DNA from 3 places in the Fontibacillus forbon genome. Region 3 is predicted to be linked to each of the others. Evidence: a T-box and tRNA genes for the amino acid it is inferred to sense, from the RefSeq annotation. Region 3 holds a T-box; the other regions hold tRNA genes.
What was found. The T-box of region 3 lies ahead of argS (arginine--tRNA ligase). A T-box ahead of a tRNA ligase gene usually reads a tRNA of that ligase, here a tRNA-Arg.

Region 1 (10,335 bases), on a different contig from region 3:
TGGATTTATGGGGTCCCATCGCTTTCGCACCTCCAAACGTTCTCGTAAGATATCATTCCTATTTTAGCAAATGTTACATGAAAACACCAATGAAGAGCGGCTGCTCGCATGGCAGCCGCCCAAGATAAATCCCGTTACATGACACCGCCGGGCGGAGGTGATTCCGCATGAAGGAAGGGCGCCGGAGCAGGAGGGGGTGCGAAGAGTTCCCCGCCTGCGATGAGTCCGAAATCCTTCTCGGCTTCGGCCCCGAACACGTGGCGGAATACTTCGCCCACCGACTCGACAGGAATTACGCGAAGGCCGTCCAAACCTTCGAACAAGGTTTGCCAATTGTCCTTCGGAATCAGCACGGTCGTTGCTCCCGCCTGAAAAGCGGCTTCCACTTTAGCGACAACGCCGCCTACCGGTTTTACTTTGCCGTAGATTCCGATTTCGCCGGTCATGGCGATACGGTGATCAACGGCAACGCGTTTGATCGCCGAAGCGATTGCCGTAGCAATCGCGAGTCCGGCAGACGGGCCGTCTATCGGAGTTCCGCCAGGGAAATTAATGTGGAGGTCATATCCGGATGGATCCAGACCGATCCGCTTCAGGACGGTTAAAACGTTTTCGACCGAACCTTTCGCCATGCTTTTACGTCGCAGCGTACGGCTGCCGCCGCCGATCTCTTCTTCATCCACTACACCGGTGATGTTATAGGTTCCTTTTCCTTTTTCCACGGGAACCGCCGTAGCTTCAATTTCTAGGAGCGTTCCCATATTGGCGCCATAAACCGCAAGCCCGTTTACCACGCCAATTTCCGGCTGAGACGGAATTTTGCGGTCCGGGCGCGGCGTCAGCTGGCTGCTGGTCGCCACCCATTCCAGATCCGCGGCCAACAGATGATCGCGTTTCTCCGTCAAGGCAAGACCGGCGGCAAGCTGAACCATATTAACCGCCTCGCGGCCGTTTGTCGCATATTTTTTAATGACGTCAACGGCTTCCGGACAAGGCTGGAAGCCGATCCGTTTCACCGCATCATCGGCGATCTGCGCGATTTCTTCGGGAAGCAGCGGCCGGAAATAAATCTCCATGCAGCGCGAACGAAGTGCTGGCGGGATTTCTTGTGGTGACCGCGTGGTCGCGCCTACAAGCCTGAAATCCGCCGGCAGCCCATTTTGGAAAATATCGTGAATATACGCCGGCGTTCCGGTATCTTCCGAATTGTAATAGGCGCTCTCCAGGTACACTTTACGGTCTTCCAGCACCTTCAGCAGCTTATTCATCTGGATCGAATGAAGTTCGCCGATCTCGTCGATGAACAGGATCCCGCCATGCGCTTTCGTCACCGCCCCCGGCTTCGGCTGCGGGATGCCCGCGACGCCCATGGCTCCGGCCCCCTGGTAGATCGGATCATGGACCGATCCGATTAAAGGATCCGCAATGCCGCGCTCATCAAACCTGGCGATCGTCGCATCGATCTCCATAAACTTCGCATCGGCTTTAAACGGTGAGGCCGGATTCTTCTTGGCCTCTTCCATCACAACCCGCGCAGCCGCCGTTTTACCGACCCCCGGGGGCCCGTAAATGATCACGTGCTGCGGATTGGCGCTGCACAGCGCCGCTTTTAACGCGCGAAGCCCATCTTTCTGACCTACGATATCGGTCAGTGAAGCCGGCCGCGTCCGCTCCGCAAGCGGCTTGGTAAGCGACACTGCCCGCAGCTTGCGCAACTTCTCCATCTCCTTACGAGATTCGCGATCAACGGCCGTACGGTTTCCCTTCTGGCTACGCAGCTGGTTCCAGAAATACAAACCGACGACAACGGCAAAAAACAATTGGACGGACATCAGAATCACATTCAGTTCCATGTCACAGAGCCTCCCCACTTTGACTGATACTTGGTAGTATAGCCTTTTCGCTCCATCATAAAACGGGGATATCTTAAAAGTACAAAAAAGCCCGAGGCTACGCCTCAGGCTTGTTCATCCAATTTTCACGCTTGCGCTTGCAGACATTATCTTGCGGCAGTAGGACGATGCTCCTTGCGCCCGGGAATCTCCCCGGTCGCTTCGAAGACCTCGACAATGTGGTCGATTTCCTTTTTCAGTTCGGACAGCAATTCGGCTTCCGGCACTTTGCGGATCATTTCTCCATATCTGAACAAAAGGCCTTCCCCTCTGGCTCCCGCAATTCCGATATCCGCTTCGCGAGCCTCACCCGGACCGTTTACGGCGCAGCCAAGGACCGAAACTTTAATCGGCACCTTCAAATTCGAAATATAATCCTCCACCTCATTGGCTATGGAGAACAGATCGATATCAAGCCGTCCGCAGGTCGGGCAGGAAACGAGCGTTGCCGCATTGGTAATTAACCCGAACGTTTTCAACAGTTCCCGCGCCACTTTTACTTCTTCCACCGGGTCGGCGCTAAGCGAGATACGCAGCGTAGATCCAATACCCATGGAGAGCAGCGCCCCGATCCCTGCAGCACTTTTCACCGTACCCGAGAACAGCGTACCCGCTTCCGTAATCCCCAAATGCAGCGGATAGGGAATTACCTCTGCTGCCTTGCTGTAAGCAGCAATAGCCATCGGCACGTCAGAAGCTTTCAACGAAACGATAATATCGTGAAAATCCAGCTCCTCCAAAATACCGATATGGTACAAGGCGCTTTCCACCATCGCTTCAGGCGTGGGATATCCGTATTTCTCAAGCAGATGGTTTTCCAAGGAACCGGCGTTAACGCCGATGCGGATCGGAATCCCGCGCTCTTTACAAGCCTTAACCACGGCCTCCACCTTTTCGCGGCGGCCGATATTGCCCGGATTAATCCGGACCTTATCGATACCATTTTCAATGGCCATGAGAGCCAATTTGTAATTGAAATGAATGTCGGCGACGAGTGGAATATGAATCTGCTTCTTGATTTCCTTGATGGCCGCAGCCGCTTCTTCATTGTTGACCGTCACACGCACCAATTGACATCCGGCTTCTTCCAGCCGGTGAATTTCGGCAACCGTAGCGGCGACATCCGCCGTTTTGGTCGTACACATGCTCTGAATGATCACTTCATTGCTGCCGCCGATCGTCAGATTCCCGACCTTGACCGGCCGCGTATCTTGTCTCAAGAACATTTTAGGTCTCCCCCATAACGCCAAAGCTCCACCCCTGCAAAGAAAGGCCCATCAAGGGACCTTTCTGCTGCAAAGATGGAGATTTCGGCATCTATTTTGTAGCGGTTATGGCTTAAAGCCTTACGCGCTCTCTTCTTGTTTCTTGCTCTTCTTGTCTTCCAGTTCGGGTATCGTTTTCTCCAGAACGACTTTCTCGGTAATAACGCAATCCGTGATGTCGTCTCGGGAAGGAACTTCATACATCACATCAAGCATGATGCCTTCAATGATGGCGCGAAGTCCGCGAGCGCCGGTATTCCGTTTAATCGCTTCGCGAGCGATAGCCTCGAGCGCTTTCGGTTCAAACTGGAGAGTCACATTGTCCAGTTCAAGCAGTTTTTGGTACTGCTTCACCAAGGCGTTCTTCGGCTCGGCCAGAATGCGGACCAAAGTCTTCTCGTCCAAAGGCTCCAATGTAGAGATGACTGGCAGACGGCCGACAAATTCCGGAATCAATCCGAATTTCAACAGGTCTTCCGGCAGTACCATCGACAAGTATTCGCCCGGTTTCAAATCCTTTTGTCCATCGCTGACCGCGTTGAAACCGATCACCTTTTTGCCGATCCGGCGTTTGATCATCTGCTCCAGCCCGTCAAAAGCACCGCCGCAGATAAACAAAATGTTCGTCGTATCGATTTGAATGAATTCTTGATGAGGATGCTTACGTCCGCCTTGAGGAGGAACGGAAGCCACCGTGCCTTCCAGAATTTTCAAGAGAGCTTGCTGAACGCCTTCACCGGAAACGTCGCGCGTAATGGACGGGTTTTCCGATTTGCGCGCCACTTTATCGATTTCATCGATATAAATGATGCCGCGTTCCGCTTTTTCCACATCATAGTCAGCAGCTTGGATCAGCTTCAGCAAAATATTTTCCACGTCTTCACCGACATAACCGGCTTCCGTAAGAGAAGTCGCATCCGCAATCGCAAACGGCACATTCAAAATTTTAGCCATCGTCTGCGCTAACAGCGTCTTACCGGAGCCCGTAGGCCCAAGCAGGAGGATGTTACTCTTTTGCAATTCGACGTCTTCAATTTTGCTTTGCGTATTAACCCGTTTGTAGTGGTTGTAGACGGCCACGGATAACGATTTTTTCGCTTGTTCCTGCCCGATTACGTATTGATCCAAAATATCGCGAATTTCCTTTGGCTTCGGAATTTCTTTCAGATCGAGCTCTTCTTCATGTCCGAGCTCCTCCTCCACGATTTCCGTGCACAATTCGATACATTCGTCGCATATATAAACGCCCGGTCCGGCAACGAGCTTGCGGACTTGTTCCTGCGATTTGCCGCAGAACGAGCATTTTAATTGTCCTTTTTCATCGTTGAATTTAAACATGTAAACACCCCTTTAAGATTTAATGGGCTTGTTGATGACCTGGTCGATAATCCCGTAGGCCTTAGCCTCTTCCGCGCTCATGAAGAAATCGCGATCCGTATCGCGCTGAATTTTTTCAAGGGGTTGACCCGTCCGGTCCACATAGATTTGATTCAGTTTCTCCCGCGTCTTGATAATCCAATCGGCATGAATTTTAATATCCGCTGCCTGCCCCGAGATTCCTCCCAAAGGCTGATGAATCATCACTTCGCTGTTCGGAAGCGCAAAACGCTTGCCCGGTGCACCTGCAGTAAGCAAAAGCGACCCCATGCTGGCAGCCATTCCCACGCAGATCGTTGACACATCGGGTTTGATATATTGCATCGTATCATATATACCCATCCCGGCTGTAACAGAACCACCCGGCGAGTTGATGTACAGATGAATGTCCTTTTCCGGATCTTCCGCTGCCAAAAACAGCAGTTGGGCGATCACGAGATTGGCTACGTCATCGTCAATCGCGTTGCTGAGAAAAATAATGCGATCCTTGAGCAGTCTCGAATAGATATCGTAAGACCGTTCTCCCCGGTTTGTTTGTTCTACGACCATAGGTACCAGACTCATGTGACCAACCTCTTTTCCTTATCAATTTTCCTGCGCCCTACAATATTCTATCACGTTCAAACGCGCATGTCATTTTTCACACATTACAGTTTATGTCCTCGAAAACACAATATGTAACCGATGGATTGTCCCGATTAATTTTGGAAATAAATGTATGTCGAAAAGTGAAAAATTAAGGCACGCATTTTTGTATACGTGCCTTAACATTTGCAATGTGTTATGCGCCCGTGAATCTCTTAGGCGAAAAGACGATGATTATTCTTCGTCTTGTTTATCTTCGGTTACAGCTTCTTCAGCCTCTGCTTTTGGTTCGGCTTTAGCTGCTGCTTTTTTGGTCGTCTTTTTGGCAGCCGGCTTGCTGGATTCTTCGGATTTCTCAGCTTTTACGGCTGGAACTTCCTTGGAGTTTTCAAGCAGGAACTGAATCGTTTTACGGAGAAGCACGTCTTCATTCAAGCTGCCGAGCGAGCCGTTTGCAGCAAGGATGTTACGGATTTCTTCAGTGCTGCGTTTGTAAGCGTCAGCCATATCCTGAAGCTCTTTATTGATTTCTTCTTCCGTAGCTTCGATTTTCTCAGCTTTAGCGATTTGCTCAAGAACCAGATTGTTGCGAACGCGTTTCTCGGCGTCACCCTTCATCTGTTCTTTCAAGTCATCGATACTTTGGCCGGAGAAACCGAGGAACATGTCCAGGTTCATGCCTTGAGCGCGAAGACGGTTATCGAAATCGCGAACCATGTTTTGAACTTCGCTGTCGACCATAGCTTGCGGAATTTCAACTTCTGCACTTTCGCCGACTTTATCGACGAGAACTCTTTCGCGTTCCGCTTCGCCTTCTTTTTGCTTGCGGGATTCCAGTTGTTTCTTCAAGTCTTCCTTATACTCATTCAACGTGTCGAATTCACTAACGTCTTTAGCAAACTCGTCGTCCAATTCAGGAAGTTGTTTGCGTTTGATTTCGTGAACCTTCACTTTAAATACCGCTTCTTTACCTGCCAGTTCTTCAGCATGGTAAGTTTCAGGGAACGTAACGGTTACGTCCTTGAAGTCGCCAGTTGCGAGACCGACTACTTGTTCTTCGAAACCAGGAATGAACGTATTGCTGCCGAGCTCGAGCGAATAACGCTCCGCTTTGCCGCCTTCAAATGGAACGCCGTCTACCGAACCGTCAAAGTCGATCACAACCGTGTCACCGTTTTGCGCGGCTTCCTCATCGATAACAACGAGTTCAGCATGACGCTCTTGCATACGGGTAAGCTCTTCGTTCAGTTCGTCTTCGCTGACTTCAACGTCAGTTGCAGGAACTTCGATTCCTTTGTAATCGCCAAGCTTCACTTCAGGTTTTACCGTTACTTTAGCTTTAAACTTGAAAGGTTGTCCTTTAGCGAATTGCTCAACGTCCACTTCCGGGCGGTCTACCGGGAAAATATCGGTTTGATCAACCGCTTCAGTATAAACTTCAGGAAGCAAAATATCGATGGCGTCTTGGTACAAGCTTTCAACACCGAAACGGGATTCGAAAATACCCCGAGGTACTTTACCTTTACGGAAACCAGGTACGTTTACTTTCTTGACTACTTTTTGAAAAGCTTTATCCAGTGCAGCGGATACACGTTCCGCTTCCACTTCAACCTCAAGAACGCCGAGGTTCTTCTCTATTTTTTCCCAAGTTGCTTTCATTTTATGCCTTCCCCTCCAAATTTCACATATACTTAAAATACTGAAACCGAATCGCGCGATAAAAGCAGCTACCTTGGTTCCAGTATAGCTGTCCTTAGTCCACGTTCAGAATAACCATTATATTATAAACAACAAAACTTTTTTTTACAAGAGCCGCTCGAAACCACTCTTACAGCAATCTAGCCTTTTTATAAAAATACTACCCGTTCACTCCTGCAGCAACGAATTGGCGCATAGAGCGGTATGCTTGCTCGTAACGGAGACGCAGACTGTCCGTAATCCCGTAGAGGCTGCGGATCTCCTCATCGCTTATTCCCCCGGGCAGACTGTCGGCCACCATTTGATGCAGCGCCGCCGCCCAAATATCGATCATGGCCTCCTCTTCGCCAAGCAGCGATTTGTAATCGTTCGTTCCGTAAATCGCCATCACAAATTGGGTCCAAAGTTCCTGGGCAAAATAAAACAACGTCGGATCGTGAACCTGGGTCTGATTCCCCACCCGCTCCAAAACGGTTTGAACGGACTGGGGAAATTCCTCCGGTTTGATCGGCACCGACTCTATTTCAATTTCCACATGTTCACCCGAACGGAAAAATTGTATCAAACCTTGGGTTCCCCGGCGCCGCAAAATTTGCAATACCCGATATTGAAGCAGAGGATGTATCTCCATGCGGTGCAGCCAGCCGATCAGTTCATCGTCGACCTCCGGCCGATCCAGGTAGGCGAGTTGTTCCAGCGCCAGAAAAGTCTGTTCAGACATCGGCTTATCCATAACGGCATGAAGCAGTTTGTCGGCATAATTGCTATCTTCAGCGAGCTTGGCCTCCACATGCTGTCTAGCCATGTCTTCCTCGCCAACTTCTTCATCCTCGTCACTGCCCGATCCGCTCCCCTGCAGCAGGGGAAAAGCGTCTGTCAGCCAATCCAACAGCGCCTGCCATTCCTCGTATAGTCTAGGGTCCTGCCCTTGGCATTGCAGTAAAAATTTCAGGAGCTCCGAAGCTTCGCCGTAACGCTCCGTCTCCAGCATTCTCGTTAGCTCTATCTGATAAAAATCCAATGTTTTGGGAAATAAAACAAGGTTGTCCTTCTCGCTCTGATGATGTTCGCTAATAAGGGCACCTCCTTTCTTCCGGTCTAATTCATCAGAGATTATAGCATAGAGAGTATAGAAGACAAAAAATCGGAGTCCGCATCAACCGGATTCAGCGCCCTGCAAAAAATCTGTTGCGAATTCTAACTAGCTATGATAATATATTTTTTGCTTCTGTTTTTTTATTTTTCATGTCCCAGTAGCTCAGCTGGATAGAGCAACGGCCTTCTAAGCCGTCGGTCGGGGGTTCGAATCCCTCCTGGGACGTATAAGTTAAAAGCTCTCCTTCCTGAGAGCTTTTTGCGTCTCTGAGGATGAGAACCCCTTTGGGGGTTCGTCGGAGCGAGGCCTCCCGCGATTAGCGGGAGTGGCCCAGCGGAGTCTCGCGCAGGAGCACGAGTATCCCTCCTGGGACGTATAAGTCAAAAGCTCTCCTTTCCGGAGAGCTTTTTGCGTCTCTGAGGATGAGAACCCCTTTGGGGGTTCGTCGGAGCGAGGCCTCCCGCGATTAGCGGGAGTGGCCCAGCGGAGTCTCGCGCAGGAGCGCGAGTATCCCACGTGCAGAGTCACTCTAAAAAGCAGCTGCCTGTTGGATATTTCCAATCGGCAGCTGCTTTTTGTCACTCAAACCGCTTTCCCGGGAAGACCCTGGATCGCGCTTCGCAATATGGAGCAGGATTCATCGAATTTTCGCTGTTCCTCTTCATTCAGGTTGAGCTCCACCACTTCCTGGATGCCGCCTTCTCCGATGATGGCCGGGACGCCGGTGCAAACGCCGCTTTGTCCGTACTCGCCTTCGAGGATGACGGAGATAGCGATAATTTTATGCTCGTCATTGAGAATCGAACGAACGATGTAGGCAAGCGCGTTTCCGATTCCAAACTGGGTATTGCCCTTCCGGGTAAAAATCTCCCATCCCGCATCCTTCGTTTTGCGCGCGATCTCGTTCAAATCTACATCTTTAAATCGTTCCTTATGCTGATCGAGGATTTGTAGCACCGGCTTCCCGCCGATCGTCACGTGGGACCAGGCTACAAATTGAGATTCCCCGTGCTCTCCTAACGCATACCCGTTTACGCTGCGGGGGTCGATGGAGAAAACGTCGGACAGCAGCGTTTTCAAACGCGCCGAGTCCAGGGAGGTTCCTGTGCCGATCACTTTATGACGCGGAAATCCGGAAACCTCGCGCACAATGTAAGTCACGATATCCACCGGATTCGCCGCCACGACGAACACGCCGTCAAAGCCGCTGCTCATGATCCGGGTCACGATGTCCGTGGTGATTTTTTCCGCGTCCTCCAGAACATCCAGCCTCGTCTGCCCCGGCTTTGGATTGGCTCCGGCGGTCAGCACGACTACGTCCACATCCTTGCAATCCTCCAGATAACCGGCATGGACTTTCGTTCTGTTGGAAGTAAAGTCCATGCAATGCGACAAGTCCAGCGCCTGGGCCACCGCACGGTCATAGGTTCGGTCCACCATAATGATCTCATCGCAGATGGACTGGTTGATCATCGAATATGCGCAAGCCGCCCCGACGAGACCTGACCCGACGATCGTCACTTTTCTTGATTTCCTGGCCATCTTCCCGCCTCCATTTTTAACCGATTCCGATCCGCTATCTATATTCAAAAAAAATATCTTCCTAAATTATAACCGGAATCGATAGGGGCATTCCAATGATTTGCTTTCATATTTTTTACACTTTTTAGTCTATTTCGCTCCCTTTTGATCATCGATCCATTTTCTCATCCAATTGAGTTTCGCCATCCTAATCAGTTAAAATTGAAGAGATTACATTTGAAAACGGAGGCGGAGCCATGAGTCAATCCATATATAACTTCCAGGTAAATACCATCGACGGAAAAGAAACCACGCTAGAGCCCTACAAAGGACAGGTCCTGCTGATCGTCAACACGGCCAGCGCCTGCGGCCTTACCCCGCATTACAAAGGGCTTCAGCATCTTTACGGCACTTATAAGGATCAGGGTTTTACCGTGCTCGGATTTCCCTGCAACCAATTCGCCGGACAGGAACCCGGGACCGAAGAAGAAATTAAAAGCTTCTGCGACTTGAACTATCAGGTAACCTTCCCGATGTTCAGCAAAGTCGATGTGAAGGGGGATAACGCCCACCCGCTATACAAATATCTGGTTGAAAATACCCCGGAGCCTTACCGTACAGGCGATATCGAGTGGAACTTCGTCAAATTCCTCATCGACCGTCAAGGCAATATCGTGAAGCAGTACAGTGCCCGCACCGAGCCGGAAGCGTTGGAAGAGGACATCCGCCGTCAGCTTCATAAGGCGAAATAGCATGCCAAAAACCTTCATCCCGATCCCACAGACCTAAATAAACAAAAAATCGCTGTATCGCAAGAGCGGGTAACCAGCCTCCGCCGCTTGCGAATACAGCGATTTTTTTAACGTTTCAACTTCCGGTTGTTGAACCACAGAGGCACGCG
Region 2 (10,335 bases), on a different contig from region 3:
ATTCTCCGCCGATCATCGAGCCGCTTGTCTTCATCCACCCCGGCGCGCTCCACGGAGAAGCCATCAGCTTGATATCCGGGTTCAACGCCACCGCTTTCTGCAATAATGGGATAATATCGTCTTCGTCATGCGCAATCGAGAACATTCCCATCGCCGGGTCGCTTTCACCATCGGCCAAATCGTCATAACTATAGAAGTCTCTGGCGTAATCCGAAGCCCCCATCGGGTTTCTTAAGACGGATAACCCGATACCGGACTCCGGATCAAACAATTTCTCCATTAACTCCGCCCTCTGCGGCTCGTCCAGAACCTGGTGAATCAAATAGGCGGCCGAATCCGTGAATGAGGCCCCGAATCCGTCCATCTCCTGAAAAGTTTCCGTATCATCCAGGTTTACTGTAATGAGCTCCCCATCGGAAGCGATCGGCGCCAATTGCTCGGGGGACTTTTTCTTAAACAGATGGTTCTCCCCATTGGATTCATAAATCAATATTTCGGCCATGATGGTTCCCTCCGCATTCTGTGTTTTGTTATAAAAAGGGCCCTTAACAGGCCCTCCATCTCATTGCTTTGCTTACTTAATGCCCAATTTCTCTTTGTTTTGGTTCATCTTTTCGCTGCGAATCTTCAAGATGTCATCCCAGTTGTTATCCTCCAGGAAGGCTTTGTGGGCAGCCAGAGTGCTATCGAATTCAGCTTCGCTCTTGGAGCGGATCAGGCTTACCATCGTCGTGTTCCAGTTCGTATTGATCGCCGACAGGGAGCGCGCTTCGGGAGTGCCCTGATCCGGATTGATGTTTTCAAGAATAAAGTGCGGTTTCAGCTTGCCCTTGCCCCATTCTTGCATTTGTTTGATGCTTTCCGGGAAGGCGTCGGCGCTCATCGCTTTATGACGGTCATGGCCGAAGAACATAAACTCGCCCATCCGGTAATCTTTTTTGAATTTATCCGCGTTATTCAATTGAAGATCTTTAACCTCCGGCAAGAATTCCACGCTGCCGTCGGCTTTCACTTGATACGTTTCTCCTTCGATTCCGTAATTCATCAGCATTTGGCCTTCTTCGCTCAGCAGATACGTGAACAATTGAATGGCTTTGGCCGGATCTTTGCATTTTTTCGTGATGAAGCTGATCATCCAGCCGGTAATGCCGGATTGGTTCAGCGTCGGCTGATTACCAACCGTGCTTTGAGGTCCGTCGATCGCCAAATATTCCTTGCCGGGATTTGCGCTCAAAAAGATTTGCAGATTTCCGCCTTGCTGCGGAGTCCCGTCCAGGAGCATCGTTGCGTATTTCCCGGATTTCACTTTTTCTTCAAAGGCCGTACCGTCGTCGGCAAAGCTGTCGTCGCTGATGGCGCCGTCTCTGTAAACCTCGTTCAAGGTTTTGATCCAGGCCAGATAGTCTTCATCCAGGTTACGGTTATAGAATCCGCCATTGCTGTCTTCCAGCGGTACGCCGAGGAAATCCTGGAACACGTCGCCCAATGAACCGGTGCCTTCCCCGATGGAATTGAAACCGAAAGGAATCAGATCCGGAAATTGTCCTTTGATTTGGTCCATGACGGCTTTGAATTCTTCCGGCGTTCCCATGGCCGTTTTGCCCAAGGCGTCGTAAACATCCTTGCGGACGACAAATGCCGTTTTAGCAGGAATGTTGCCGCTGTCATAGTCGGCCTGCGTATTCGAGTAGTTCGGATAGCCGTAAGTCTTGCCGTCTTTCAACTGGAACCAGTTCAACGTATCCGCGGCGGCTACTTTGTTGAAATGCGGGTCGTATTTTTCCGCAAGATCGTTTAACGACAGTGCCCAAGTCGGAGCTTTTTGCACCACCGGAGAGTTCGAATCGAAAATGGTTAGCAGGTCGGGCATATCCCCGCCGGCAAAAAAAGTGTTCAGTTTCGTGTCGTCGCCCGTAATGAATTTGATGTCAATGTTCAAGTCCTCTTTAATTTTCTTGGTCACGACGTCCTTGCCGAAGTCGGTATTCCACCAGTCCGCATTCACATACCAGGTAAGCTCGGTTGTCTCTTCTTTTTTGTCGAGCTTCCACGCCGGCGTTTCCGGATCGAGCGCATACCGGCCTTCAATCGAAACGTCCTTAGGGGCGTTCTTGGATCCTCCCCCCGAGCCGCAGCCCGTAATGACCAATACCGCAGCCAGTAATGCAGCACACAATTTGATCCCTTTTGTACCAAATCCTTTGTTCATGTTGTACATCCTTTTACCCTCCTTTGAATTAAAGCGCTTTCAACAACTTTAAAACCCCACATTTGTCTGCTTGGTAAACCGCCGAAAAGAAACTTTTACTCTTTCACCGCCCCCAGCATCATGCCCGAGATAAAGTACCTTTGCAGTATTGGATACATCACGACAATCGGCAACGTAGTAATGACAATGGTCGCGAGTTGAACCCCTTTGGTCGTCGTTTCGATCACGACGGAGCCCCCGATATTTTGCATTGACTGCGTTTGCGACTGGACGATAATTTCATACAGCTTCATCTGCAGCGGATAAAGGGCCTGATCGGTAATGTACAATTTGGTGGTCATGAAGTCATTCCACTGCCCGACTCCGTTGAACAAAGCGATCGTTGCCATGGCAGGCATGGAAAGCGGAATGAATATTTTGAGAAAAATCCGCCAGTCCCCGGCTCCGTCGATCTTGGCCGACTCATCGAGCGAATCGGGCACATTCCGGAAGAAGTTCATGAGAATGACGACATCGTAATAGCTGAACAAGGCCGGAATGATGTACACCCAGAAGCTGTTGAGCAGTCCCAGCGATTTGATCAATAAGTAGGTGGGAATCATGCCGCCCGAGAAAAACATGGTAATGACGCCCATGGCGACATACAGTTTGCGGCCGCGTACGTATCTTTTGCTCAACCCGTAACCGATCATGGCGCAGAAAAACACGTGGGTAATCACGCCGAGCGTCGTTTTGGAGATGGAGATAAAGAAAGATTGCCAAATGCTCGTGTCCCGAAATACGGCTTCGTAATTTTCCAGGGAGAACTCCTTGGGCCAAAATACGAATCCGCCTTCCGCCAGCGATCTGCCCGAACTAAAGGAGGACACGATGACATTCCAAAGCGGAACGACGATGACTACGGTGAACATGAGCAGCAAGGTGATGTTGATGGTATCAAAGATTCTGCTGTCGAGATCTTCTTTAACCGCCTTTCGATTCACTGGAATTGCCTCCTTTACAAGACCGATTGATTATCGTTTAGTTTACTGGTGACTTTATTGGCGGCAACCAGCAGAATTACTGAAACTATGGAGACACCCAAACCAACGGCGGTAGCATAGGAGAAATCGCCCTGCGTCATCCCCATCCGGTATACGTAAGAGTTGATGACCTCCGCGCGGGCCCGGTTTTGGGAGTTCATCAGCACCAGGGTTTGATCCAGATTGGAGCCCAATAAACCGCTTACAGTCAAGATCAGGTTCAAGCTGATGATCATCTTCATATTAGGGAGCGTAATGTTCCAGATTTGTCTGATTCGGCTGGCCCCGTCGATTTTGGCGGCTTCGTAATATGTAGGATCGATTTTCGACATAATGGCCAGATAAAGAATGGTCCCCCAGCCCGCCTCTTTCCAAATATCGGACAGGGTGGCGATCCACCAGTATTTCCCCGGGTCCAGCAAAATGTTTTGCGGCTTCGAAATGAGACCCAAATCGAGCAGCAGTTGGTTGAACAACCCGGTGGTCGAAAACCACGTAATCAGCATCCCGCCCAATACGATCCAGGACAGAAAATGCGGCAGATACGAAATGGTCTGCACGATTTTTTTGAACCGGCCCATGCTTAATTCGTAAATCATGATCGCCAAAACAATAGGAATCACGAAGCCGACAGCCAGCTTCAGAAAGCTGATGCCCAAGGTGTTAACCACCGAATCCCAAAAATATTTGTCGGACAAAATGATTTTGAAATTGTCGAGACCCACCCAGGGAGCGGAATCCAGCGTATCGATGACCGTGTAGTTTTTAAAAGCGATCGACAAGCCGTAAATCGGAATGTAGCAAAAAATGATCATGAAGATGACGCCGGGCAAGATCATGGACTGAATCTCCCATTGCCGCTTGTAATCGATTGCAAATTCCCTGACCCTTTGCCCCATCGGCTTTTTCCCGCTAGCGGCAGACCCTTTTGCCATGTTCCTCTCTCCCTTCTAAAATATAAATTTAAAGTATAAAAACGTTTTTATTTTTGGCAAAACAAATCCCCCTATCTTTGCACCGTTAAAAAAACAATTCCGCAACAAAGATTCTTGTTCCCGGCTTACGCCTGTTCGTTCCTGTTGATCTTTACATGGCTTGAGCCTCGAACGACAAGCTCTCCCTGCAGCTTTTGGGACTTACCCTGTTCTTTCTTCTGGATCATGGCAACCAGATGGTCGATCGTCAGGATAGCTTGCCTTGCGATCTGGTTCCTGACCGTCGTTAACGGCGGCGCGAAGTACTGGGCGATATCGATATCATCGAAGCCTACGACACTAATGTCCATCGGTACTTCGAAACCGTGAGACTTCAAAGCCTTGATGCATCCGATCGCGCTAAGGTCGTTCCCGGCCAGGAAAGCATCCGGCACCTTGCCCGAATGGTTGTGAAGAAAGGATTTTACGGCATTAAAAGTGCCCTCTTCCTCAAAATAGCCCTGCAATACATAGTCGCTGTCTACAGGAAGCTGATGCTCCCTCAAGGCGGCCAGATAGCCGTCTCTCCGCTGCACGCTATCGTACATCGTATCCACGCCGGAGATGTAGGCAATTCTCTTATGCCCGAGGCTGATTAAATATTTCGTTGCTTCATAACCGGACACGAAGGAATCGAAGGTCACGCTGCCCATCGTCTCGTTGTGAAAGACCCGATCCAGAAACACGGCCTTGATCTTGTCTTTCTCCATCACCGCGATGTCATGTTCATCGATCTTTAGCTCTTCATAGATGATGACGCCATCTACGCGCCTGCCGAGAATGTTGTTCATGATCACTTGCTTGTCTTTTGTGACGAACACATTCAACCCGTAACCCAAGCGGTCGCTCTCGCGGGCCATGGACTCCACCAGCGTGTAGAAATACGGCCCCGATACGCTGGTTGTGAAAAAACCCAGCATCTTAGTCTTCCCGGACTTTAAAAGCTTGCCGTTCAGGTTAGGTACATAATTTAACCGCTTTGCCACGTTGAGCACATGTGATTTTGTCTCCGGAGCCAGTACGTCCACATCGTTTAGTGCATTCGAAACCGTAGATATGGAGACGCCCGCCTCCCTTGCTACGTCCTTGATTGTAACCTTTGCCATTTCCATTCGCCCTTCATAATAAAAACGTTTTTATAACATCAAATTAGCATAAAAACGCTTTCAGTTCAATCCTTTTATTTTTTATTATCCCGGATCCGGCGACTGACAACTTTTTTTAGCAACTTCCTTGCTTTTTATCCCTGGATGTCATATAATCATTTTTGCACGCTAATTAAATGTACTGTTTGCGCCCGTGGTCCAATGGATATGACGTAGGCCTCCGGAGCCTGAGATCGAGGTTCGATTCCTCGCGGGCGCGCCATTATTACTTCATTAGCAACTATTAGTTATTATACGATTTACCTGATACCCTGACCTATGGGTTTTTTTATTACACTGAGTTTGACTTTCTTTGACTTTCTGTTTGAAATTGTTTATGATGAGGTTAATATTCATCGATTCCGTCAATTCTGAAATTGATTGAACCGATTCAATAAAATGGCTTGATCCAAATAAGGAGGTTTTATCGGTGAGTTATATTCCTATGGTCGTTGAACAAAGTAACCGCGGAGAACGCGCCTATGACATTTACTCCAGACTGCTGAAGGACCGCATCATTTTCCTGGGTTCCCAGGTCAATGACGTCGTCGCTAACGCCATTATCGCGCAAATGCTGTTTCTGGACGCGGAAGAGCCGGGGAAAGACATCCATCTGTACATCAATAGCCCAGGCGGTTCCATTACAGCCGGTATGGCCATTTTCGATACGATGCAATTCATTAAGTCCGACGTTTCCACGATCTGCGTGGGCCTCGCGGCTTCCATGGGCGCATTCCTGCTGAATGCGGGCGCTCCAGGCAAACGCTACGCGCTGCCTAACAGTGAAATCATGATTCACCAGCCGCTCGGCGGAGCCGAAGGTCAGGCTACGGATATCGAAATCCGTGCCCGCCGCATCCTGAAGATGCGTGATAAGCTGAACAAGATTTTGGCTGAACGCACCGGACAGCCGCTGGAACGGATCGAAAAGGATACCGACCGCGACTACTTCATGAGCGCTGCCGAAGCGAAAGACTATGGCCTGATCGATCGCGTCATCGAGAAAGTAACACCGCAAGGCGTTTAATTTTAATTGCAAAAGTAAATCAAAGACTGCTCCAACGGGTTATCGCCCTTGGAGCGGTCTTTTTTATATACATTAACCTATAGGATTCCGAATCGATCCAAGATCATCGGGACCGGCTTCTGAATATCGCGCCGCTTTGCCGGGCCAGCTTGCTTTTCAAGGAGTTCGGTGAAAGAATATGAACAGAGAAGTTAGCCACCCACCAATGAAGGAGTGAACAAAGATGAGCCATTTACAGAGACATCATTTGACCGAGGTTAGCCGGACTCTGGCCGAAGTGGCCACCGGAACGAAAAAGGCCGACCTGGTGATAAAAAACGGAACGCTCGTCAATGTATACACCGGACGGCTGCAGGCACATACGGACGTAGCCGTCGCTGCGGGCCGGATCGCTTATGTCGGGGACGCCGGCCATACGATCGGCGAAGAGACGGTCGTGCTGGACGCCAAGGGGCGCTTTATCGTCCCGGGCCTGCTGGACGGCCACATGCACGTGGAGAGCACGATGCTGTCCGTAACGGAGTTCGCCAAAGCCGCTTTGGCGAAAGGGACGACGGGCGTGTTCATGGATCCCCATGAGATCGCCAATGTATTCGGTGCGGAAGGCGTGCGCTGGATGCACGAAGAAGGACGCGGGCTGCCGCTGAAGGTATATACGACCTTCCCTTCCTGCGTTCCCGCCACGGACGACCTGGAGGACGCCGGAGCCGAGCTGAACGTAGCCGATATTGAGGACGGAATGACTTGGGAAGGCGTCGAAGGGCTTGGCGAAGTGATGAACTTCCCCGGGGTCGTGTACGGCGACCCCAAGATGAGCGGCGAGATTGCCGCGACGATCAAGGCCGGCAAAGCGGTTACCGGCCATTTTCCGAGCGAAGACGAGCCAATGCTGCAGGCGTATATTGCCTCCGGCGTAACGTCTTGCCATGAGACGGTCACGCGCGAGCAAGGTCTCCTCAAGCTGCAGCTCGGCATGCATCTCATGATCCGCGAAGGCTCGGCCTGGCATGATGTGAAGGAAGTGATCAAGGTCGTGACGGAAGATCACGTGCACCCGGGCAACATCATGCTCGTCACGGACGACGTGTACCCGCAGACCCTGATCGAGAAGGGTCATATGAACCACGTCGTGCGCCGCGCGATCGAGGAAGGCGTGGAGCCGGTAACGGCGATTCAGATGGCGACGATCAACACGGCCCGGTATTTCCGGGTCGACGGCGACGTCGGCGGCATCGCGCCGGGCAAATGCGCCGATCTGCTGCTGATCGACAGCCTGAAGGATATGGTGCCATCCACCGTCATCACGGACGGCAATGTGGTGTTCGGCGGCGGCGAGCTGCAAATGGCCTTCCCGGCCTATGCCTATCCGGAAGCCGCGCGGCAGTCGGTGCATTTGGCGCGGCCGTTGGAGGCGCGCGACTTCTTGCTGGCCAGTCGCCGCGAAGGTTCGGCCACCTCGGCTTCGACCGAGGTGAACGTGATCCGGGCGATCGAGAACAGCGCCCGGACGGGGCGCGGCACAGCCACGCTGGCCGTCGAGGACGGCTTCATCCGGCCGAGCCTCGAGCAGGATGTGCTCACGCTGGCCTGCATCGAGCGCCATCACGGCACGGGGCAGATCTCCCTGGCCTTCGCGCAAGGCTTCGGCCTGCGGCGCGGAGCGGTCGCTTCAACCGTGGCGCATGACAGCCACAACCTCCTGGTCATGGGCACCAACCCGGAGGACATGGCCTTCGCCGCCAACGAGCTAGCGAAGCTGGGCGGTGGCATGATCGCCGTGCTGGACGGACAGGTGCTGGCGTCCGTGCCGATGGTCATCGCCGGGCTGATGTCCGATCAGCCGCTCGATATCGTCGTGAAGGAAGTTCAGACGCTGGAAGAAGCGTGGAAAACGCTCGGCTGTACGCTGAACGCGCCGTTCATGACATTCTCGCTGATCGCGCTGCCGGTCATCCCCGAACTGCGCATCACCAATCGCGGCCTGGCGGATGTCGATCAGTTCAAGCTGATTCCCGTCGAGATCGGGTAAAGCCCCTTCGCACCGCTTTACGGCTACAAAATGGTGCAAAAATACAGTTTTTCTAAGCGAAACAGACTGCTTTAGAGGCAAATACTGCGAAAGTGCATCATTTGTCGGGGTCTTTGGAGTAAATCTAGCTTATACGATGAAAAATGATGTACTTTTGCACCAATTGAGCTCATTCGGGCTCCTGCACAAGTAGATTGATGTATTTTTGCATTATACCTGTTCTGTTGCTCGATAAATCCGTGCAATAACTTCGCCGTCCCACTCATTTTCGAGTTGAACGTCACCAATCACAACCTGTCGGATGTCAACCGGTTCAACTGATTCCCGTCGAGATCGGGGAATAAGGGTTTGGGCAGATGGCAGAGTGACATTCCAAGTAGCTTTTACTCATGCCATCTGGCTACGAAATGATGCAAAAATGCAGCTTTTCTAAACGAAACCGACCGCTTTCCCGCAAATACCGCAAAAGTACATCATTTGTCGGGGCATATGGAGTAAAACTGGCTTATACGATGAAAAATGATGCACTTTTGCACCAATTGAGCTCATTCTGGCTTCTGCACAAGTAAACTGATGTATTTTTGCATTAGTTTGATTTAATTACGTACACCCTATTGGAATCTCGCTATACATCTAAAAAACAAAAGCCTGCCAAATTGGCAGGCTTTTTGAGTTGCAGATTTGTTTAAGGTCCAAATATTGACGGTATTGGGTCTGTTGCTGGGTATTCTCGAATTAGTTATTGCAAGTTATCGGTCTGGTTCGGTCGGCCGGTTGTTACTGTTGCGATTATTTCCGTCGTTATTGTTTCTGCGGTTGTTGGTGCTATTAGTTACTGGTGTTGCGGGTGCTGTTGTTGCCGGTTTTTCTGGTTTTTCTGGTTTTCTGGTTTTCTGGTTTTCTGGTTTTCTGGTTTTCTGGTTTTCTGGTTTTCTGGTTTTCTGGTTTTCTGGTTTTCTGGTTTTCTGGTTTTCTGGTTTTCTGGTGTTACTAGTTTTGGTGTTGCGAGTGTTACTGGTGTTACTGGTGTTGGTGGTGTTGGTGGTGTTACTGGTGTTGGTGCGGAAGGTGCTTGTGTACTGGTTTTGCTAGTGGCTGGTGGCGCTGGTATTGCGGATGTTACTGGTTTTACTGGTTTTACTGGTTTTACTGGTTTTACTGGTTTTACTGGTTTTACTGGTTTTACTAGTGATGCTGTTCACGTTATTACTGTCACAGTAGTTGCTTGTTACTGTTGCGCTATTGTTGACGTTCCTACTATTGCAACTCTTTCTGCTGTTGCTACTACCTTCTGCTGTAGCTACTGCATCTGCTGTTGTTCCTTTTACTTTACTGTGTATACTTGTCGGTCTAATGTTTGTCCAGTACTTAAAGCCGTTTCATCATGGTACCGCAACTACTTCTAGATTCCCAGTTCCGGGAATGAGAAGTAAAACTCGGGGAATCCGAACACGTAAGGAAGATAGTCATACAGTTGGAAGAAGATGACTACCCCGTTATCCTTCAAGTAAAAATCCGGGTTGTTCCCGATGGTTTCGAAGCCTCCGAAGTAGCCCTCGGTTTGCTTCAGTTGCTTAGCGATGGAAGGATCCACTATGCTTCGGAAGTTGGGATTGGCGCGCAGCACTTCATCCAGCGTCAGTAGCTTGCCGTCACTCAGTCGGAAGGTAAGGCCTTCTCTGACGCTAATACCATGCGCTCCACCCGTATAGGCATAGGTCTGTTCCAAAATGCTCAGGAGCCCACCTCGGTTATAGGTTACGGTGTAGTTGCCGAGATACTCGTAAGGACTGCCGTTAGGCGACGGTTGGTTTTCCTTCGCTTCCTTCAATGATTTTTGCACGAATGTATCGGCTCTTGCCTGAAGCAGGGTATTAATCTTCCGCTCGGCTTCCTTGCTACGCAGCCCGCTGACCTGAGGATACTGCA
Region 3 (10,335 bases):
AAAACCTGAGACACGAGCCTCCGGTTATTTACGATGCGCGCATCATTGAAGTGAAGATACGAGATACTCATCAAATCTTCTCCCCATTGATTGCCGCTGTCGTCATAAGGAAAGTTTTGCCTGAATACTACTTTCAGCGAAACTCCGGAAACGAGCCGGCAGCTTCCTCCCAGCAGCCACATTCTAAGCGAAAATTCGACCGCTTCGAGTTCTTTGCTGTGGAATCCTTCTTCCATCCCTCCGATTTCCTGAAACTTCGCCCGGCTGACGGCAAAGCACTCCCAGGAAAGCCATGATAATTCATCCCCATGACCGGTCCAAGGGAAGCTTTGCACGGAATGAAGAAATGCGCCTTCATAACTGCAATGCGGCTTCATTCTGGACGATTCGTGAATCGTCAATTGCGGTGATGCGCAATCCGCCTCTCCCGCCATGACCGGCATGAGCAGCAACTCCATCCAATCATCTTCGAAATACAAACGGGGACTGCAAAAGATCAAATATTTCCCGGAGGCATGAGCGGCTGCCAAATTGCGGGAGGGTAAGCCTTTTTGTCCTTTAAGCAGCTTTACCGGCTGTTGAAACTTATAATTCATCAGGAAATCGCAGCATCCGTCAATCGAGTCTTCATTTACGATAATCACTTCATAGGGTAGGCGGGTATGGGAAACCTTCAGCGACTCCATGGTCATGAAGAGATCCACACCGCTGTTTTTTACGGTAATAATGATGGATACAGGGGCTTGGCAAGGCATGATTATTCTCCTTAAGGTCGGAAATAATATCTTTACGCAGCACCATGATGACGACGACATTGGTCTTGTCCTAGGTTCCATAATAACCCAATTCATGCTTTCAGTAAATACAAACAAAACTGATAGTTTATTATCTTTGCCTCTCATTCTAACTATGGTAAATATAGGAGGGGTTATATGGACTACGATGCTTTAGGCAAAAGATTGCGGCAAGAGCGGCATAAAATGAATTGGACCCAGGAAAAACTCGCTGAAAAGGTCGAGGTTTCCGATGCATACATAGGACAAATCGAGCGCGGCGAACGCAGCCTGTCGTTGGAAACGCTCGTCAAATTGGCCAATCAGCTGGGTGTGACTGTCGATTATTTGCTGCATGATTCGATTGAAATTAGCGATGATCAGTTTATGAACCAGATCCGTCAAATTATGCTGGACCGTTCTCCCAAGGAAAAACAGCTTGCGCTTGATGTGATGAAGCTGATGTTCGCCCATTTGGACGATATGGAGACAAAATAAATTCAACAACAAAAGCCTGCCGGTTTCCCGGCAGGCTTTCATTATGTACTTCTAACAGTCGATTAAATAATGTCGCTGTATACCATAAAGAACGAGATCAATAGCACGCAAACGCTCAGCAAAGTGCTGAAGGTGCGGAGCTTTCCGGCCGCTTCCTGCGTTCCTTTATTGGAACGGATCCCTTCAAGCGTTTGCCGGAGAGGTTTACCCATAATGCCGCTGAACGCCCCGATCGCCAGGAACAAAATCACGATGACGATCATCCAGGGAACGGAATAATCCCCCTGACTCATTAAGTATCCGCCGGTCAGCAGTTGGATGACCAAACCGATTTGCGCATAAGTATTCAACGTCTTGACGGTCGCTACCGTCCCTTCCTGCGCCGCAGGTGCGAGCTTGCTCACTTTAGCGAACACCAAAGGTAGGATCAGATAAAATCCCAAGGATAAAGCCCCCACGATGTGGAGAAAGAGCATAACACCAAACATCTTTTATCACAACCGCCTTTCATCGTCAATTATATTTATTACAATCTATTATACCCATAGTTTACCTCAAAGGAAAGGAACCCTCCTGAACAGGAGGGTTCCTGATTTTCATATGTTCACACTTCAGACATGATTAACCCCGAACGACAGAAATCACATTGCGGACCGAAGCAGCCGATTTATCCAACGCGGCTTTTTCGTCTGCGGTAAGCTCTAACTCGAATACCTTCTCGATTCCTTCACCGCCCAGAATAGCGGGAACGCCCATAAACAGACCATCGTAGCCGTATTCGCCTTCCAACAGGGCTATAACCGGCAGAATCCGTTTTTTGTCTTTCAGAATCGCTTCCGTCATTTGAACCAGCGAAGCAGCCGGCGCATAATAAGCACTGCCGTTGCCAAGCAGGTTAACGATTTCGCCGCCGCCTACGCGCGTACGCTGCACGATCGCCTCGATGCGTTCCGCGGACAGGAGCGTGTCGATCGGAATGCCGCCGACACTGGAATACCGCACGAGCGGAACCATGTCGTCGCCGTGTCCGCCAAGCACGAAACCGCGCACGTCTTCAACTGAAACGTTCAATTCCTGTGCGATAAACGTGCAGTACCGCGCTGTATCGAGCACGCCGGATTGGCCGATGACACGGTTTTTCGGAAAACCGAGCGCCTGATAAGCCGCATAAGTCATAGCGTCAACCGGATTACTCAAGATAAGTACGGTAGAATCCGGACAATATTTCTTCACGTTTTCGCATACCGAGCGAACGATTCCCGCATTCGTGTTAACGAGATCATCGCGGCTCATGCCCGGCTTGCGGGCGATCCCGGCCGTAATGATGACGATGTCGGAACCCGCGGCATCTTCATAAGAAGACGTGCCGACGATATTGCTGTCAAATCCTTGAACGGGACTTGCTTCAAGCATGTCGAGCGCCTTGCCCTTCGTCGGATTTTCCAATGCCGGAATGTCCAGCAGAACGACATCCCCGAGTTCTTTTTGCGCAAGCATTAGAGCGGTCGTCGCACCGGTAAAACCGGCGCCGACAACCGTAATTTTTTTACGTTGAATACCCACGTGCTCAAGACCTCCTACATGTTTTTAATGACTTGATCCGCAAATTCGGAACATTTCACTTCGGTTGCGCCTTCCATCAGGCGGGCAAAGTCGTAGGTTACAGTCTTGTTGTTGATGGAGGTTTCCAGGCCTTTGTAGATGAGGTCGGCGGCTTCCTGCCAGCCGAGATGCTCAAGCAGCATCACGCCGGACAAAATAACCGAACCCGGATTTACCACATCCAGATCCGCGTATTTCGGCGCCGTGCCGTGCGTGGCTTCAAAAATCGCATGACCTGTCACATAGTTGATATTCGCCCCAGGGGCAATGCCGATGCCTCCGACTTGGGCAGCCAAAGCATCGGACAAATAGTCACCGTTCAAGTTCAATGTCGCGATGACGTCGAAATCGGTCGGACGCGTCAACACTTGTTGCAGCGCGATATCCGCAATCGCATCCTTAATGATGATTTTGCCGGCGTCCTGCGCATCCTTCTGCGCCTGATTAGCAGCGTCAGTACCGGACTCTTCCTTGATCCGGTCATATTGGGCCCAAGTGAATACTTTGTCGCCGAACTCGGCTTCGGCCACTTCGTAGCCCCAGTTTTTGAACGCGCCTTCCGTAAATTTCATGATATTGCCTTTATGAACAAGAGTTACGCTCTTCCGTTCATGCTTGATCGCATATTCAACCGCTGCGCGGACAAGGCGTTTGGAGCCTTCTTCGGACACCGGCTTGATACCGATTCCGGACGTTTCCGGGAAGCGGATCTTCTTGACGCCCATTTCGTTTTGAAGGAATTGGAGCACCTTTTTCACTTCTTCGGAGCCTTCTTTATATTCGATCCCCGCATAAATATCTTCCGTATTTTCCCGGAAAATGACCATGTCCACGAGTTCCGGACGTTTTACAGGGGATGGCACCCCATCGAAATAACGGACAGGACGAAGACATACGTACAAGTCGAGCTCTTGGCGCAGCGCCACGTTCAAGGAGCGGATTCCGCCGCCGATCGGCGTAGTCAGGGGTCCCTTGATCGCCACAATATACTCGCGGATGGCGGTCAGCGTATCGGCCGGAAGCCACTCTCCGTATGTATTGTAGGCCTTCTCTCCTGCGAATACCTCGTACCAGGCGATGCTCTTTTCGCCGCCATAAGCTTTTTCCACCGCGGCATCCAATACCCGTTTGGACGCTTTCCAAATGTCGCGGCCCGTTCCGTCACCCTCGATAAAAGGAATGATCGGATTGTTCGGCACTTGAAGCTTACCGCCTTCGATAACGATTTTTTCACCTTCGGTAGGAAGGCTAAACTTTTCCAATTGCAGCATGTGTATGTGTTCCTCCTCATAACAATTTGGTCTTGACGGGAATTTACGGTTACGACTTTCATTTTAACATAAATGGCAACCCGGTTTCCCGGGTTGCAATGTACTATCGCAAATCGATCGGAATGTATTGCTGATTGGTCACGCCCGTATACTCCGCACGCGGCCGGATAATACGATTGTCATCCAGTTGCTCCAAAATATGGGCGGTCCAGCCCGAAAGGCGGCTGATCGCGAAAATCGGAGTGAACAAATCCCTCGGGATGCCAAGCATCGTATATACGGAAGCGGAATAGAAGTCCACGTTCGGCTTCAGCCCTTTTTGACCGGTAACAAGCTCCTCCACTTTGACCGAAATGTCGTAAAGTGTGGAATCGCCCTTCATTAAGCCAAGCTGGCGCGACATCTTCTGCAGATGTTTCGCCCTCGGATCCCCGTTCTTGTAAACGCGATGTCCGAATCCCATAATTTTATCTTTATTGGCCAGCTTCTTCTGGATATAAGGCTCGGCATTGTCCAGGGTGCCGATTTCGCCAAGCATCTGGCTAACGGCTTCATTAGCCCCGCCGTGCAGCGGTCCTTTCAGCGTACCGATTGCGGAAGTCACGCCGGAGTAAATATCCGACAGCGTTGCAATCGTGACGCGAGCCGAGAAGGTGGAAGCGTTCAATTCGTGATCCGCATGCAATACCAGCGCCTGATCCAAAGCGCGTACCGCCACCGGATCCGGTTCTTCCCCGGATAGCATGTAAAGGAAATTATGCGCCAGTGACACGTCCTTCAATGGCGCGACAGGCTCCTTGCCGTCGCGGATCCGGGCGAAGGCGGCAATTAACGTGGGCAGTTGGGCTTGCAGCTTAATCGCCTTTTGCTGATTGCTTTCCCGGGTGTTCTCATTCGCATGTTCATCGTACAAAGCAAGAGCCGATACGGCCGTACGGAGGACAGCCATCGTATTGGCATTGCCGGGATACAGCTTCATTTGCTCCAGTACCGCTTCAGGAACGGAAGCCGATTCGCTTAGCTGCTTCTGAAGGGTAGCCAACTGGGTCTTGGTGGGCAGCTTGCCGTACCATAGCAAATAAGCAGTCTCTTCATAGCTCGCGCGTTCCGCCAAGTCGTCAATGTTGATCCCGCGATAAGCAAGAACCCCGTCATGGATGGAACTGATCGATGAAGTAGCTGCCACAATACCTTCCAGACCTTTGGTAGCTGTCATAGTACATCTCTCCTTTGGAAACGAAATATAAGCCAAACAAGCCAATGAAAACATTTTCAATTTAAAAGTTTAAAATTTTCAGAGCAATGCAAGAAGTGGCCTGTAATAATGTAACATCGATCTCTTGTGGCCTGTAAAATAATCATACTGGATTTTCGGAAGCAAAGGAACATGTTCAGCCCGCCCCTTTACATCAAATGATTTTATCACTGAGATAAAATATTTTTTGTAATCGCTTTCGTTGGCAACGACAAATGTCACAGATTTAACTTCTAATTGTGTTCAAAAAGTCGATTTTAATATACTCCTCTTCTTCCTTTGTTTCCGGTATACAAAATGAGACTAAGTAATAGGGTAGAAGAGGACCTGTCCGTAAAGGAGAATGCCGTTTGGATAATGTGATGACAAAGCGCCTGCTGCGCGGAGGCTGGGTTTGCATCGTACTGATCGCGCTGGCCGGTGCCTTCTACTGGCTGCTTCCGTTAATCTATCCGTTTCTGATCGCCTGGCTGATTGCCTTTGCCATGAATCCGCTTGTGCGTTGGCTGCAATTCAAAGTAAAATTACCGCGATGGCTGGCCGTTACCGCCGCGCTGATCATTTTTGTCGGAGGTGCCGGGATCGTTCTCTCCGCAGCCGTTACCCGGCTCGTAAAAGAGTTGATCGGATTGGCCGAATCCCTGGATTTTCATATCGAAGAATGGAGAAACTGGTTCGTCGAATGGAGCCAGAGCGAAGGAATCCAAAATATCATCAACGAAATCAACCGGTTTATCGCGAACAACCCCGGTTATGAGAATACGATAAACAAAAATATCGACAACACGACATCGACGATCAGCTCGGCCCTTTCCCGGCTGCTCAGCGGCTTCCTAAGCGGGATCGTCAATTTGCTGACCTCGCTTCCGAATTTCGGCGTCATTCTAATCGTCATCCTGTTGGCCGTCTTTTTTATTAGTAAAAACTGGGAAAGAAATATGCGCTTTCTTTCCGGGCTTGTACCCTCTCCATTTCGTAAAACCGGAAGCGAAGTCTGGAAAGACTTGCAAAAGGCTCTGTTCGGCTATCTGCGCGCCCAATTTATTATGATTTCGATTACTGCGGTCATCGTATTGATCGGACTGCTTATATTACAGGTGGATTCAGCTTTCACTTACGCGATCCTGATCGGATTCGTCGATTTGCTTCCTTATTTGGGCGTGGGAACCGTAATGGTTCCTTGGCTGCTATATGCTTATATGTCAGGAGACACGGGCCTTGGTATCGGTCTGTCCGTTTTGTACGGAGTCATCCTTGTAGCCAGACAATTAATCGAGCCGAAGGTGCTGGCAAGCAGCGTCGGACTCGATCCGTTGCCGACGCTGATCTCCATGTTCGTCGGCCTGAAGCTGTTCGGGGTGTTCGGACTGATCATCGGTCCGGTTTCTTTCGTCGTATTCGGGGCGATTGCGCGCGCGGGTGTCCTGAAGGATCTGCGAAATTATATCCTAAACGGAAGGCTGCGATAATGAAATGGAAAAAATTCATTATCACAGCCTCCGCCTTCCTTACATCCTTTCGGGCGCTTGTAATCCAATCAGCTTGAGCCCGTTGCTTAGCGTAATTTGCACCCCTTTTACCAAAGCCAGCCTCGCCTCGCGCAAATCCGGATCCCCGGTCAAAATCGGACAATGATGATAAAACCGGTTAAAAGCCTGTGCCGTATCCACCAGATAGCGCGTGACGATCGACGGCTCCATTTTGACGGCGGCCTGCTCGACTCGCTCGGTAAACAGGGACAATTGCTTAACCAGAGCAAATTCAGCCTCACCGTTTAACAATGCAGGATCAAGGATGCTGTCCGATTTTGCTTCAGTTGCCTCCTCTTCGCGCTCTCCATACCCTTTCCGCAGCACGCTGCAAGCCCGAGCATATGTGTACTGCACGTACGGCCCGGTTTCCCCTTCAAAGCTGAGCGCGTCCTCCCAAGAGAATACGATGTCCTTGATCCGGTTCCCGCTCAAATCGTTGAAAATCACCGCGCCGACACCAACCTGTCTCGCTACTTCTTCTTTATTTTCCAGCCCCGGATTTTTCGATTCGATAATGTTCTTGATCTTCAGAACAGCCTGCTCCAGCAGATCCTCCAGCTTGACGACGTTGCCTTTTCTAGTGGACAAGCTCGCCCCTTCCAGGCTTACGCGCCCAAACGGTACATGCACCAAATCCTCTGCCCAGTCATAGCCCATCAGCTCTACAACTTTAAACCACTGGCGGAAATGCAGGCTTTGCGAATAATCCGTCACATAGACGGCTTTATGAAATTGATAAGTGTTCTTCCGGTATAGGGCTGCCGCAACGTCACGGGTGTGATAAAGCGAGCTTCCGTCCTGCTTCAGCATTAATGCCGGGGCCATATCGTAGTCTTCAAGACGTACCAGCCAGGCACCCCCGTCTTTTTCCAGCAGTCCCTTCTGCTTTAATTCATGAATGACGGGTTCCATTTTGTCGTTATAAAAGCTTTCCCCGGTCATAAAATCGAACCGCACGCCAAGCAGCTTGTAGATTTTCTCGAATTCCGCCAGACTAAGATCCACAAATTCCCGCCAAAGCTGAAGCGCCTCCGGATCGCCCTGCTCCGTTTTGACGAACCAGGATCTCGCCTCGTCTTCCAGCCCGTTATCACGTTCCGCCTCCTCATGGAAACGCACGTACAGACTTAGCAGTTCGTCGATGGCCCCGGCTTCCAGCCTTTCCGGTTCTCCCCAATGACGGTAGGCCGTGATGAGCTTCCCAAACTGGGTGCCCCAGTCGCCAAGATGATTGACTCCGATGCAGGTATATCCCAGGTACGAATAAATTTGATAAAGAGCGTTTCCGATCACCGTGGAGCGCAAATGACCCACATGGAAAGGCTTCGCAATATTGGGAGAAGAAAAATCGATCACGATCGTTTTCCCCTGACCGATCGTTTGCGAACCGTAACTCTCCCCGGAAATTAAAATTTCATGGATGACTTGGCCGCTAATCACCGCCGGGTTCAGATGAAAATTCAAATAACCGGATACCGACGATGTCCGGGCGATATTCCCGGGTCCTTCGTTCTCTTTCCCGCGGAATCCCGCTTCCAGTTCGTCCGCGATGGCACCCGGAGACTTGCGGAGCCGCTTGCTCAGCTTGAAGCAGGGCAGCGAAATATCGCCCATGGAGTCATCCGGCGGATACTCCAGCATCGCCTGCACCTCCTCCTCCGAAATTCCGTCCAGCAAGGACGATACTTTTGCAGCAATCTGCTTTTTGAACTGTTCCATTGCAGCGATTCTCCTTTCAATCGATAAATAAAAAAGTCCCCCGTCTCAATAAGAGACGAGAGACTTAAGTTCCCGCGGTACCACTCTACGTGCTGAAGCAATATTCAGCCACTCTGCTGGGTAACGGCCAACCACCGGATTTACCTACATAGCAACTGAATATCGGCTGCTAATCGGCAAACCATCTCCAGGGCCCGATTCTTTTGCGGCTTCCATACCGGCTCCCACCCCTCCGGCTCGCTGTTATGGACCTTTCGCAAAATACTATCCCGTTCATGGATATTAACAAAATATTAGAATTGAATATATAGCAAAATCATCGAGACGTCAACGATAGCGAGTCAGCGCCGAAAAAAAGTAATCGAACCGTCCTTGATCTTCTTGCCGATCCACTTCATCAACAGCATACGGTATAGCGGACGCGTCAAAGGAAACACCATGGTGAATCCGATCAAGTCGGTTACAAATCCCGGAATCAACAATAAAATCCCGCCGCCGAAAACGCACATTCCTTCGATCATCAACTTGCCCGGTACCTGGCGGCCATTCATTTGCGCTTTGGCATCGGCGAGCACTTTGCGTCCTTCAAACTGCATCATTAAGCCGCCGATAATCGAGGTGGCCAAAGTAAGAAAAATCGTCTTCCCTACGCCCAGTCTTTCGGCGACTTCCACATAACCCCAAAATTCTATAATCGGGACTACAACAATCAAAACGGCAATCCATTTACGCATAATAATAACTCCTTTTTCTAGCAGCATGCCTTCTTTAAAGATGATGGCAATTCATTCTAAAGAGTATTGTACCGTTTTGATTCCGTATAATCAAAATTTGCTGGCTTGCTCAAAAGCTTCATACCAATCCGGAAATACTTTTTTAAATTGAACCGGCTTGAAATCCTCCCGCCGAACCACATAGTGTGTCGAGGAACCTTCTACGCATAATTCCCCTTCTCCGTTCAACACTTCATAACCGTATTCCGTTTTTACCCCGCCGTTGCTTCGAATCCAAGTTTTCAGCAATACATCTTCACCGTAACGGATTCCTTTCTTGTATTCAATCCGCATTTCCTGCACGGGCGAAATATATCCCGCTTGTTCCATATGGATATATTGAAAGCCTAAATCCTCGATCAGTTTGGTTCGGCCCGCCTCAAACCATCCCAAATAATGGGCGTGATAAATGATTCCCATCATATCGAACTCAAAATATTTAGGCTTAATTTCAAGCTCACTGACATATGACATAATTACTCCCCTTTTTGCTTGTATAATCGATCCCGAAACTCACAAATTCCAGTATATCAAAAAAGCAACGGGAAAGTCCGAATCCGGACGCCCATTGCTTTTGATTGTCATTACGATGCTTCTTGCAGCTATTATTTACGAACTTGACCGATTTTAACCAGGTTCGTCGAACCGGAACGGCCCAGCGGAATACCCGCAGTGATCACAACCAGGTCTCCTTCTTTAACGAGACCGGAGTTCAAGCCGCCCTTCATAGCGTTATCGAACATTTCATCCGTAGAAGTAGCCACTTCACCTTTAACAGGTGTCACGCCCCAGTTCAGGGCAAGACGGCGGCAAGTTTGTTCCACAGTCGTAACGGCGATAATCGGAGCTTTCGGACGGTATTTCGATACCATACGAGCTGTATAACCGGTTTCGGTCGAAGTAATGATCGCT

Region 1: it has a tRNA-Arg gene. The T-box ahead of argS (arginine--tRNA ligase) is inferred to sense a tRNA for this amino acid. The anticodon was not compared.
Region 2: it has a tRNA-Arg gene. The T-box ahead of argS (arginine--tRNA ligase) is inferred to sense a tRNA for this amino acid. The anticodon was not compared.

The regions. Positions count from the first base shown of each region.
Region 1 covers NZ_JBKGFV010000006.1:43,918-54,252, forward strand. Annotated here, with positions in the region: gene lon (endopeptidase La) at 1-19, opposite strand, end outside; gene lonB (ATP-dependent protease LonB) at 135-1,853, opposite strand; gene ispG (flavodoxin-dependent (E)-4-hydroxy-3-methylbut-2-enyl-diphosphate synthase) at 2,000-3,118, opposite strand; gene clpX (ATP-dependent protease ATP-binding subunit ClpX) at 3,239-4,495, opposite strand; gene clpP (ATP-dependent Clp endopeptidase proteolytic subunit ClpP) at 4,508-5,098, opposite strand; gene tig (trigger factor) at 5,354-6,778, opposite strand; gene ACLB09_RS21320 (hypothetical protein) at 6,978-7,808, opposite strand; tRNA gene ACLB09_RS21325 (tRNA-Arg) at 8,065-8,138, shown strand; gene ACLB09_RS21330 (L-lactate dehydrogenase) at 8,496-9,455, opposite strand; gene ACLB09_RS21335 (glutathione peroxidase) at 9,692-10,186, shown strand; gene pstA (phosphate ABC transporter permease PstA) at 10,294-10,335, opposite strand, start outside.
Region 2 covers NZ_JBKGFV010000010.1:30,513-40,847, forward strand. Annotated here, with positions in the region: gene ACLB09_RS24655 (glycoside hydrolase family 30 protein) at 1-502, opposite strand, end outside; gene ACLB09_RS24660 (type 2 periplasmic-binding domain-containing protein) at 575-2,218, opposite strand; gene ACLB09_RS24665 (carbohydrate ABC transporter permease) at 2,305-3,192, opposite strand; gene ACLB09_RS24670 (ABC transporter permease) at 3,207-4,166, opposite strand; gene ACLB09_RS24675 (LacI family DNA-binding transcriptional regulator) at 4,292-5,311, opposite strand; tRNA gene ACLB09_RS24680 (tRNA-Arg) at 5,499-5,573, shown strand; gene clpP (ATP-dependent Clp endopeptidase proteolytic subunit ClpP) at 5,781-6,377, shown strand; gene ade (adenine deaminase) at 6,601-8,406, shown strand; gene ACLB09_RS24695 (hypothetical protein) at 9,088-9,498, shown strand; gene ACLB09_RS24700 (PdaC/SigV domain-containing protein) at 9,809-10,335, opposite strand, start outside.
Region 3 covers NZ_JBKGFV010000002.1:758,461-768,795, forward strand. Annotated here, with positions in the region: gene ACLB09_RS10475 (glycosyltransferase family 2 protein) at 1-755, opposite strand, end outside; gene ACLB09_RS10480 (helix-turn-helix domain-containing protein) at 933-1,271, shown strand; gene ACLB09_RS10485 (hypothetical protein) at 1,334-1,759, opposite strand; gene mdh (malate dehydrogenase) at 1,893-2,834, opposite strand; gene icd (NADP-dependent isocitrate dehydrogenase) at 2,849-4,144, opposite strand; gene ACLB09_RS10500 (citrate/2-methylcitrate synthase) at 4,248-5,360, opposite strand; gene ytvI (sporulation integral membrane protein YtvI) at 5,750-6,868, shown strand; gene argS (arginine--tRNA ligase) at 6,908-8,650, opposite strand; T-box leader at 8,699-8,936, opposite strand; gene ACLB09_RS10515 (FxsA family protein) at 8,992-9,384, opposite strand; gene ACLB09_RS10520 (acyl-CoA thioesterase) at 9,475-9,897, opposite strand; gene pyk (pyruvate kinase) at 10,029-10,335, opposite strand, start outside.